Regions from separate parts of the Peribacillus sp. YIM B13481 genome, predicted to be linked through region 2. Evidence: riboswitches for the same ligand, from Rfam matches in the RefSeq annotation. Region 2 holds a riboswitch; the other holds the start of a gene.

The links. A riboswitch is a leader RNA that binds a small molecule or an ion and turns the genes downstream of it on or off. The one in region 2 is predicted to bind ZMP and ZTP.
Region 1: linked by a shared signal. The riboswitch ahead of ACFX4X_RS19415 (phosphoglycerate dehydrogenase) and the one ahead of ACFX4X_RS11795 (glutamate/serine transporter AimA) in region 2 are both predicted to bind ZMP and ZTP.

The regions. Positions count from the first base shown of each region.
Region 1 covers NZ_JBHZPE010000041.1:21,510-27,411, forward strand. Annotated here, with positions in the region: gene ACFX4X_RS19405 (FixH family protein) at 1-218, shown strand, start outside; gene ACFX4X_RS19410 (DUF4405 domain-containing protein) at 652-1,557, opposite strand; gene ACFX4X_RS19415 (phosphoglycerate dehydrogenase) at 1,852-3,051, opposite strand; ZMP/ZTP riboswitch at 3,194-3,272, opposite strand; gene ACFX4X_RS19420 (hypothetical protein) at 3,503-3,682, opposite strand; gene ACFX4X_RS19425 (ATP-dependent metallopeptidase FtsH/Yme1/Tma family protein) at 3,731-3,940, opposite strand; gene ACFX4X_RS19430 (VOC family protein) at 4,128-4,907, shown strand; gene ACFX4X_RS19435 (GNAT family N-acetyltransferase) at 4,947-5,462, shown strand; gene ACFX4X_RS19440 (VOC family protein) at 5,819-5,902, opposite strand, start outside.
Region 2 covers NZ_JBHZPE010000016.1:57,799-63,700, reverse strand. Annotated here, with positions in the region: gene ACFX4X_RS11800 (amino acid permease) at 363-1,751, shown strand; ZMP/ZTP riboswitch at 2,373-2,451, shown strand; gene ACFX4X_RS11795 (glutamate/serine transporter AimA) at 2,504-4,096, shown strand; gene ACFX4X_RS11790 (FAD-binding oxidoreductase) at 4,450-5,799, shown strand.

The sequences.
Region 1 (5,902 bases), on a different contig from region 2:
GTATGGAACAAGCTGAGGCAGAGGGGAACGGTATTTATAGTTTAAGTAAAAACTTTGATAGTGATGGTCTATACTATATAAAAGTACATGCTAGTAACGATGGTTCAATCATTATGCCTCAAAAACAGTTTATCGTAGGAAAACTTTCTCAAAGTGAATTGAAATTCTTGCAAAAAGGGATTCAAAAACTAGAAGAAAGTCATGAACATCATCATTAAAAAATCCGTTTTTCAATTGAAGACCGGATTTTTTATGGATTACTACCCCGTTTTGTTGGTAATGATATGGGTAAGAATTTTAGCTATTATTTTTTTATGATTGGAGAGAATGGTATACCTATCCCGATTTATGGATTTTGGAATGTAGGCAATACCGAGCAATTTCCTCCTGTTGGAGTCTTTTTAACATCGAATATACTGCATCAACGGAATCGTCACAATTTTTAGGGACATTAGTTGAGCCAGTATATTCCCTACCAATTTTAGTGATTTTTTAAATAGGCTTTCAAAAGTGTATGTACTTCTTGATAATCCAGCTAGGCTTAGGAAGAAGTAAAATTTCCCCTTTTTGTTTTTCCCTCAGGCAGGATGAGAACAAAACGAAAGGTAATAACGAACAAAAGCAGTATCCGGTTTATGTATGAATTGCTTTTTATACACTCGTTAAATCCCCATTACTGGAGTTAGTTTTTTTCTTTTTACTTTTATTTCTCATTATAAATTTTTCCATATAATAAATGATAATTATAAATACAGACATAATGCCAAAATACGTTATGATAACACCTAAAGCATTCGAACTCTCGAATTGGCCTTTTTCCCCTTTTAGGCTACCTTCTGACATTGGTTTTTCAAATTGGCCTTCTCCCGCTTCGAAGCCGCCTTCCGGAGGGTTTGGTCTTTCTCCCCTTTTGAAGTCCCCTTCTTGAAAGTTCGGTTTTTCTCCCCTTTCGAAGCCGCCTTCTGGCATTTGTGAAGAAGAAAGATTAAACACGTTCGCAACTCCTTGCAGCTGCATGATGAAATTTGTTGAGTACATTTGATAGCCCCCAAACACTAATAAAGCAATTGTTGCTGCTCTTGCTAAAATCCCTATGAATGGTTTGGGGGTTCTGAACTTCATCATATTTTTAAAAACATTTATTACCCATTTCCAATGTAATCCAATATGAGCTGCAACTAAAATAAGCACTAAAAACGAAATGGATATATGAGAAATTTTAAACCATTGTTCATTACCAACGTTGATATTTGGGAATACAACTCTTGAAATAAAAATGCCACTGATCATAATAAAGGTCATTGTAATTAATAACATTACGTTTAAAAAATAACCAAATTTTGTTTTAAGAGGTAGCTTGCGGTCAAACAATTTAACCGTGACTTTTTTTACCCATCGCCAATTGAGCAACACATGGATGAAAAATAATACGGCAATTACTAACCCGGCAATTTCATGAAACGTTAATCCTCCTAATACTTGTTTATTGAAAAATAATACGAACGTAACGGCCATTAAAATATCTAATCCAAGCTTCACGAACATCAGCTTTTTCATATCTTATCCTCCCTAAGTAGTTTGTCCTTGATTTTTTTTAACTAACTCCCTATTCATATTGGTGAAACTTATTATGAATAGTTTTTCTTAATTTTTTATTAAGGGAGTTTAAGGAGAATTAACTGGAGGAATTGCATCTTGAAGACACTGAACTTACCAACAATTCCTTTATAACGCTAAACCCATGCAAATTAAAAAGCCTCAACTCCTTAAAGGAATTGAGGCTTGCACTGCTATTTATCATTTGGGCAAGAAAGCATCAGGGCGTTCCTTCATGCTTTCTTCCTGATTCAATTAAATAATACGGGTTGTAACGATGCCTTCGATTTGCTTGATTTTTTCTTCCAAGCTAGGAATGATATCGCCGTTTACTTCACCGTCAATGTCGATGATCGTATACGCATATCCCCCACGGCTTCTGTTAACCATATCAGCGATGTTCAAATTAAAGCCTGATACAGCCAGTGTGATTTGCCCAACCATGTTCGGAACGTTTTCATGGAATGTTGCCACACGACGATTTCCTGTAAAAGGAAGGGAAGTATTTGGGAAATTCACTGAGTTCTTGATGTTCCCTGTCTCTAAAAATCCTTTCACCTGACGTGCTGCCATGATGGCACAGTTTTCCTCTGATTCTTGCGTAGAGGCACCAAGATGCGGAATTGGAACGACATTTTTCATTTTCAGCACGTTTTCATTCGGGAAGTCTGTAATGAACTTGCCAACTTTCCCGCTTTCAAGTGCAGCTTCCATATCATTTTCATTCACTAGCTCACCGCGTGAGAAGTTCAAAATATGAACGCCTGGTTTCATGATGCCAAATGTTTCTTGGTTAAACATTCCTCTTGTGTCATCCGTTAATGGAACGTGTACAGTAATGTAATCAGATTCTGCAAACAACTCTTCAATCGTCATGGCGCGCTGTACATTGCGAGATAAATTCCAAGCTGTATCGACAGAGATGAACGGGTCAAATCCAATTACATCCATGTCTAAATCCAGGGCATCATTCGCCACAAGCGCACCGATCGCACCTAAGCCGATTACACCCAGAGTTTTTCCCTTGATTTCTTTTCCAACGAATTGTTTCTTTCCTGCTTCTACAAGCTTCGGAATTTGTTCTCCTTCGCCTTCTAATGTCTTTGTCCATGCCACACCGGCAAAAAGGTTACGAGATGAAGCCATTAATGATGTCAGTACCATTTCTTTTACAGCGTTAGCGTTAGCACCAGGTGTATTAAAAACAACGATTCCTTGCTCGGTACATTTGTCGACCGGAATATTATTGACTCCCGCCCCTGCCCTTGCGATTGCTTTTAATTGATCTCCGAATTCCATTGTATGCATGTTAAAGCTGCGAACAACGATCGCATCAGGGTTTTCACTGTCATTGTCGACCGTAAAATCGCCTTTATTGAATACATTTAGCCCGCTTTCAGCAATATTATTTAACGTTTTGATCGTTTTCACTTTTTCTAAAAGAATTGTGCTCATCTTGTTTGTCCCCTTTTGATTATGATAGTTTTTTTTCAAATTTCGAAATATTGACAATATTTTTTGCCCATGAAAATCTGCATTCTTTAAAACTTCACTATCCTCTGTTAATAAACAGAAAGAGGCAAGGGATAAAATCCCTTACCTCTGCCCAGGCGAACGGCTACGACACTATGTGTTCCCTCACGGTTATCCGTGTTTCGCCAGTTGCACATAGTCTTTTGATTGATTTTATTCTATCAAATTATTCAGCAAATTTCAATATCAATTTAAAGGTTTTATATGGAAGAAGTCAACACTCAGCATGACCGCTTGCGAATGGCCAACTTAAGCAGGTTTAATAGCCTTTGCCAAATCATGCTCACGCCAGTATTCTTCAATTTCCTCTAATGATTTCCCTTTCATTTCAAACAACACACAAACCATCCAATTGGAAAAGCAAGTTTTTTCATCATTTAGAATGGTTCATTCTTTTGACCAATAGTAAAATAACGAAAAATAGGGTGAAAATGATCATGATCGGAATGGACGTTGAAAAAAAATTGACCCATGCGCTTGTCTCTGTGTCTTGTGGCATGACCACAATTTTTTCTATATCATGTTCTTCTGCAGCGTCATTCATTCTATTCATCGAAATTTCACTATTTGGGATAGTGGCGATAAAATATTGATCCTTTTCCTAACCTTTCAGCCGCCCGCTTATTTCAAAAACTCTTTTTTGGGGCTCCAACTCCAAATATGTTACTTTGCCATCCTCTAAAGTTGTGAAAAATTCATCTTCAGTTAATTCCTCAGTCGGTTCATTGTCATTATTAAAAATAAACACAATCCCCAAGGTAACCAAGAAGATTAGTAAATAAAATATTTTATTACGGAAAATCCGCTTCATCCTACACCTTCCCCCACGAAACAAACTAGGTCAATAGTATCATATAATAGTAATCATTAACAATTATTCCATGTTCATAAAAAGAAGGCCCTGTTGATTTCTTGGACTCGGGCAGGTTAGTTGCAAAATGGATAATATTAGTAAAAAATAGGAGGTATAGCAAACTAGAAGATAAGGGGTGAAAATTTTGATTACTCATTTCGCAGATTTAGAATTACTGACAGTATCTATTGAAGGTGTAAAGCAATGCTACGCTAACCGCCTGCAGCTCCCCATTCTATCAGAATCTAAAGAGTTCATTCAGTTTCAGCTGACGCCCTTTACTACGTTGAGTTTTAAAGAAGCGTTTGAGCCCATTTCTCCAGCACACTTTGCATTTCAAGTCCCATATTCTCAATTTGATGAAGCGGCATCATTTATCCAACAATCCGGATTATTGGTCCTAAGACAAGAACATGGTCAGTATATCGACGAAACGAACGGAAGAAAAAATCTATATTTTCGTGATGGGGATGGCCACCTTCTCGAAATCATTGCCCATGATTATGTAAATGAAGATGAACTGAAGGCATCCGGAATGTTAAGAACACTTTATTTAAGAGAGATTGGCTTCCCTGTGGATTCGGTACCAAGCTTACGCGATTGGCTGAAAAGTAACCTTGGTATGAAAACGGAACAAGATCAAGATATATTTAATTTCGTAATTAGCGGAACAGCACATGCAATAGTGGTTTCAAAACAAAGGCCTTGGATCCCTATTGCCATGAAGGCCTTACCGCCAAAAATGGCGGTGACGTTCGGTACACCCGATAAAAGGTTTATTGATGAACTGACAAAACAAATGGATCACACTTTTTTAGATGACTCTAAGAAACTATTTATACTTCGTGATAGTTATCCTTTTTATATGGAACATACTCCTGAATTCAGTGCGTCAATGGTGAAAAATTTGAATTTACCTATTTGAACCGCGTTTCTCATTTAACCTGTAAAGGGGGAAATCAATTTGTTAATAAGAAAGGCAAACGTTGCTGATGCTGAGGGTATAGCAATAGTCCATGTCGATTGCTGGCGTACCACATATAAAAATATAATGCCAAGTGATTTTTTAGATAAACTGTCTTATGGGAAAAGGAAAGACGTATGGATAGAGAATATATCTAAAGATAGAAACCATGTTTATGTAGCAGAAAATAACGAGGGAGAAATAGTCGGATTTATAAGCGGAGGAAAAAGGGAAACGAATAAAGTTGAAGATTCGGGTGATCTAACTGCGATATATATCCTCGAAGATTTTCAAAGAATGGGGATTGGAAAGAAACTCATCAAAGAATTATTTTTTATATTTAAAAAACTGGGCTTCCATACAATTTTTGTTGAGGTGCTTGAAGATAATAACTCTCGATTTTTCTATGAGGCTTTTGGTGCTGAATTGCTTAAAACCGAAAAAATCAAAATGACTGGTGCTGAATTAAATCTATTGGTTTATGAGTGGAAAGATATTAGCCCTGTATTGTTATGATTAAACTTCATTTAAGATGAATGCTGCTGGATGCGAAGGGTCCTTTTATTTCTAGCAGTTTTCTATGTCATCCTTCTCGAATTAAACCGATAGAATAATAGTGCAAAGTTCTGTGTCCATAAACTAGAAATCCCTTCCCACATTTTATGTGGGAAGGGTTTTCATATTCTTCATCCTTCATATCAGTGCCGAATTTTGTTGGGAACTTCAGTTCTTCTCACCTTCCCCTGCTTTGTCTTACTTGTTAAATATGATGTTATACACTCCAACTAACGGGTTCCTACTTCTAGCAGGCAATCATGTTGACTTCAAAAAAAGACACAGCCCTTAAGTGAGGAGTGTGCCTTGCGTTTGATTTAATTTTGATTAAATCCGCTTTCGTCCATGTAAAAAACTTCCCAAGAATGCCCATCGATATCCAGAAAACTCCAACCGTACAT
Region 2 (5,902 bases):
CACATTGAAATGGTTTTAATTTTTTTGAACGTTCACTTGAAAAGACTTTGAATGGTTCAAAGCAGAAGTGATTGTTTTCTACTCTTTTTTTTATGTAATCACTATTATAAAATACTGATTCACTTTTTTTGAAAAGGTATTTTAAGATAGGAAAAATCGTCAAGATATATTTGACAACTGTTTTTTTGAAAAATACATTTGTGTTTTTACAGAGTATTTACTATTATAAGATAAGAAAACAAAATTAAAGTGTTATTTATATGATTACGATAAGGCATTTCTAACCACAATAATAAATAGAGTCGATTGGCGGTAAGGATGGAAGAGCATTGCTGCTAATATTGCATCTGGGGGAGTTAATCATGTCAAACAAGGAATTAAAGAGAGGGCTGGAGGCACGTCACATTCAAATGATAGCTTTGGGCGGAACCATTGGGGTCGGGTTATTCATGGGATCGGCGAGCACGATCAAATGGACAGGGCCTTCTGTAATGCTTGCATATGCCATCGCAGGTATATTTATATTTTTCATCATGCGTTCTATGGGGGAGATGCTATATTTAGAACCGACTACGGGTTCTTTTGCATCCTTTGCTAGCAGCTATATACATCCTTTGGCAGGTTATATGACTGCTTGGAGCAATTGGTTTCAATGGGTAATCGTAGGAATGTCCGAAATCATCGCCGTTGGAATGTATATGCAGTATTGGTTCCCGGAGTTACCAGCTTGGATTCCAGGTGTGGTCGCCATGATCATCTTGGGGGCAGCCAACCTCATTTCCGTAAAATCTTTCGGGGAATTTGAATTTTGGTTTGCGCTTATAAAAATAATAACGATTGTATTGATGATCATTGCCGGCCTTGGCCTTATTTTCTTTGGAATAGGGAATGGCGGAGACGCAATTGGATTATCGAATCTTTGGGCAAATGGCGGCTTCTTTACTGGAGGCTGGACAGGATTCTTCTTTGCGCTTTCCCTTGTCGTGGCTTCCTATCAAGGCGTTGAGCTCATCGGCATCGCGGCCGGAGAAGCGAAGAATCCAACGAAGACCGTAACAAAAGCGATCCAATCAATCATATGGCGCATTTTAATTTTCTATATTGGCGCTATATTCGTCATCGTGACGGTTTATCCATGGGATAAACTAGATGACATCGGAAGTCCATTCGTTTCAACCTTTGCTAAAATCGGTATCACAGCAGCTGCAGGCATCATTAACTTTGTCGTAATCACTGCGGCAATGTCCGGATGCAACAGTGGGATCTTCAGTGCAGGGCGTATGCTTTACACACTGGCATTGAATGGCCAAGCTCCTAAAATCTTTGCAAAAGTATCTAAAAGTGGAGTGCCGGCATATTGTACGATCGCTGTACTATTAGGATTGGGTATCGGGGTTGTCCTGAATTACCTTGCACCGCCGGAATTATTCCTTTATGTGTACAGTGCGAGTGTTTTACCCGGAATGATTCCATGGTTTGTCATACTTATCAGTGAGCTTAAATTCAGAAAGGTAAATGCTGCTGAAATGGAGAAACATCCGTTCAAAATGCCGTTTGCCCCTTACAGTAATTATGCGACAATTGCCTTTTTACTGATGGTGCTGGTGGGTATGTGGATCAATCCAAGTACCAGGATTTCCTTGGTTGTCGGGATTGTTTTCCTAGCATTGGTCGTAGTAAGTTATTACATGCTGAAAATGGATAAACGAATACCATTGGATGCTAAATCCGATGATGAGATTTCCAGTTAAGAAGTCTCGTGCCATTTTGATAAAAAGATGAGTGATACGAGTTTTTCTATAATAAGGATTTTTGGAGATCATCTTGTTTAATCTACGTTCATGACTCGAGCTTTGCCGAGTGTGTTTCCCCTTAGTATAAATATAATAGACACTAATTAAAGTTGTGCATAAATTGTGGATAAAACAAAGAGAGATAAAGAGAAATCTTCATCCCTCAGGCTTTTTCCCAACTTGTGCATGACTTTTTTTGGTTATTGTAGAAAAAAATTCTCAATAAAGGTATGGAGTATTTCAAGTATTTCCTTGGTAGAAAATAAGGTTTTCCTAACTGGTGCATGAATTTTATGTAAATGTTTTTGGGATATAATTTGTAAAAAATAAACGGTTCATTTTGCACATATAGGCTATTTAAGATTTTTAAGTATAATGTTTAAGGGGAATGATTATAGGTTTTAGCATATGTTCTGAAAATCGAATGTTTGTTTTTTGTACCTTTATTCACCTAATTTTTTCAAATTTAAAAGGATATTGATAGGTAATTCCGAAAAATCAATGGTAATATTTTAAAAATATAAATATTTTTTAAGTGTTGTGGAATTTAAAATAATCTTATATACTTAAAAAAACTATTTTCCTATATGTAACTGGCGCAACATGGAGTACCATGGGGGAGCATATAGAGTATAAGCCGCGCGCCTGGGCAAACACTTGATTTATAGATCAAGTGTTTTTTATTTTCCTAGGAAGAGGTGTAGGTAGAGATGAGTAATATGCATAGAAAGATGGGGACCTTTGCTTTAACTATGACAGGTATTGGTTCTATTATCGGCTCAGGTTGGTTGTTCGGAGCGTGGAAAGCTGCCCAGATTGCTGGACCAGCAGCTATTTTTTCTTGGATTATCGGTATGGTGGTAATTTTATTTATTGCATTATCTTACGCAGAGCTTGGGGCAATGTTTCCTGAAGCTGGAGGCATGGTTAAGTATCCTCAATATTCGCATGGCTCTTTTATTGGATTTTTAGCTGCGTGGGCGAACTGGATATCAATCGCTTCGACTATTACCGTTGAGGCCATTGCTTCGGTACAATATATGAGTACGTGGCCTTGGGAATGGGCCAGATGGTCTCATTCTTTAGTTGATAACAATATCTTAACGACCAAAGGATTATTCATAGCTTCTTTACTACTATTGTTCTATTTCTTCGTCAACTATTGGACAGTCAACCTTTTTGCTAAGGCAAATTCATTTATTACCATTTTTAAATTAATTGTTCCAGGTGTAATGGCAGGATCGTTATTTTTTGCTGGATTTCATGGTGAAAACTTTACAAGTTCTCAGGGTATCGCACCATATGGCTGGGCAAGCGTTTTAACAGCAGTAGCTACTTCTGGTATAGTGTTTGCGTTTAACGGATTTCAAAGTCCCGTTAATATGGCAGGTGAAGCGAAGTCACCGAATAAGTCTATACCTATTGCTGTTATTGGCTCTATTCTAATTGCAGGTTTTATATACGTTATGTTACAAGTTGTGTTTATCGGTGTAGTCGATCCGTCAATGATCGTGAACGGATGGAGTCATCTGAATTTTAATTCACCTTTTGCAGATTTGGCAATTGCTCTAAGCCTTAACTGGTTAGCGATTGTATTGTTTGTAGATGCGTTTGTTTCACCGTCTGGTTCAGGTGCCACTTATACAGCTACAACTTCGCGAATGCTTTATGGAATGCAGAAAAATGGGTACTTACCGAGGATCTTTGGTACATTACATCCACTTTATGGTGTTCCGCGTCCAGCGATGTTATTAAACTTAGGTGTATGTTTTATCTTTTTATTTTTATTCCGCGGATGGGGCGTACTTGCAGAAGTGATTTCAGTTGCCACACTTATTTCGTATATCATGGGGCCAGTTGCATTGGCAACATTAAGACGTACCGCTTCACATTTTAACCGTCCATTTCACTTAAAAGGTGCCTCTATTATTGCACCTTGCGGATTTGTTTTTGCATCGCTTACTTTATACTGGGCGCGTTGGCCATTAACAGGAGAAGTCGCTTTCATCATTGCCATTGGACTGCCTATTTACTTTTATTATCAAGCTAAAAATAAATGGAATGGATTCAAAAAACAATTTTTATCAGGTGTTTGGATGCTTCTTTACTTAGGTTGTATGATTTTGATTTCTTATATTGGAAGTGAGAAGTTCGGCGGAAAAAATATTCTTACATTTGGCTGGGATATGGTGGTCATTACATGTCTGGCACTTGGCTTCTTTTGGTGGGGAGTTAAGAGCGGCATTAAAACGGAATACATGGATGAAGCTGAAAAAATCAACAAAGAATTTATCAATAAATAACTTTTTGTGCAGACACAGTTATATGAGTATAAAGAAAACATGGTTATTTTATGACCATGTTTTTTTATTTATTTTAAAATAAGTGCTGGCGATTGTAACGTTATTTTGTTTTAAGGGTTTTTTAGTCTTTGCGAGTAAATTGGTGGAATTCACAAGTAAATAATGAAATCTTGCGAGATAAGTATGCTCTATCATATAGAAAAACTAAATATCCTACTTTTTAGTGCGGAGGTTGAGGTAAAAGTATGAATTGGATTGTTTTTAAATCACTTCCACCTATAGAATGTGTCTTTTCCTAAAGAATTTCATAGTATATATAATTCTCTACATCATCTGAGAAAGGGGTTTATATTTTGGAAAGAACAAAGCTTACCGGGCGTATCGTTACACCTAATGATGCCGAGTATGAGCATGCCAGGATAAATAATAACTTAAGTTTTCCTAAATTCCCAAAGGTCATTGTGTTTTGTCAAAATACCAATGATGTGTTGAATTCACTGAAGTGGGCCCGGGAAAATCATACACCTTTCCGGGTTAGGAGCGGCAGGCATAGTTATGAAAACTTTTCATTAGTGAACGGCGGTCTAATCATTGATATTAGTGAAATGTATAAGATCAAGGTCAATCGTGAAAAAATGATCGCAAAAATTGAAGCCGGAGCTGATTTAGGGCAAGTATATAATAAGCTATGGAAGTATGGAACGACGATTCCGGCTGGGACCGAAAGCGGTGTAGGTCTTGTAGGTCTTACGCTTGGCGGTGGTATAGGGATGTTAACGAGGCGCTTTGGACTTACTTGTGACAATCTGGTTGAAATAGAAATGGTAAGGGCGTGTGGAAAGATGGGCGCCAAACTCATTAAAGCAAATAGGAAAATTAATAGTGATTTATTTTGGGCATGCTGCGGGGGTGGAGGGGGAAACTTTGGCATAGTCACTTCTCTTACTTTCAGGGTACACCCTGTATCAAGGGTATCGGTTTTCTCCGTCACATGGGGGTGGAAAGATTTCGAAGCGGTGTTTAATGCCTGGCAGGATTGGGCCCCTCAAGCTGATGAATGTCTAACTTCTGAAATTGAATTCAAGGCAAAGGAAGTAAACCAAATTATCGCTCAAGGTGAATTTGTTGGAACGTCACATAGGTTAAAGCAGCTTCTAAAACCTTTGACGAAAACTGGTTCACCAACAAATGTCATGATAAAGGAAGTCCCGTACATTGAAGCCGTAAGATTCTTTAATGATCCGAGTGGAAATCGACCGGCCCATCGTAAGAGGTCAGGTTCTTTCATTGAAAAAACTTTTCCTCAGCGAGCAATCTTGACGATGAAGCATTTTCTGGAAAACGCTCCAAATGAAAATGCAGCCATTTGGCATCAATCCCTTGGAGGAGCGGCTGGCCGTGCGGAACCAACGGAAACGGCATTTTATTATCGGGATGCTTTAATCGCCCAGGAGTATTTGGCTACATGGACTAATCCAGAAGAAGAGCGGCATAACATTCATTGGATCAAGGAACTTAAGTACGCCTTGTCTCCGTATACGACCGGTGACTATGTGAATTGGCCGGATACCCTCATCAAAGATTGGCCAACTGCGTACTATGGAGAAAATTTCAAACGGCTTCGAGAAGTGAAAACGACCTATGATCCATACAATACGTTTAGATTCCCTCAAAGCATACCGCCATTAAAAAGGTGGGGTTGAATGGAAGCATCAAAATCATTTGTTATTAAAAGGCTTATTCCTCAATATGGGTACTCTATTATTTAGGTTTGTGTATATTAATTGAGGTAATCCCCAAAATCAT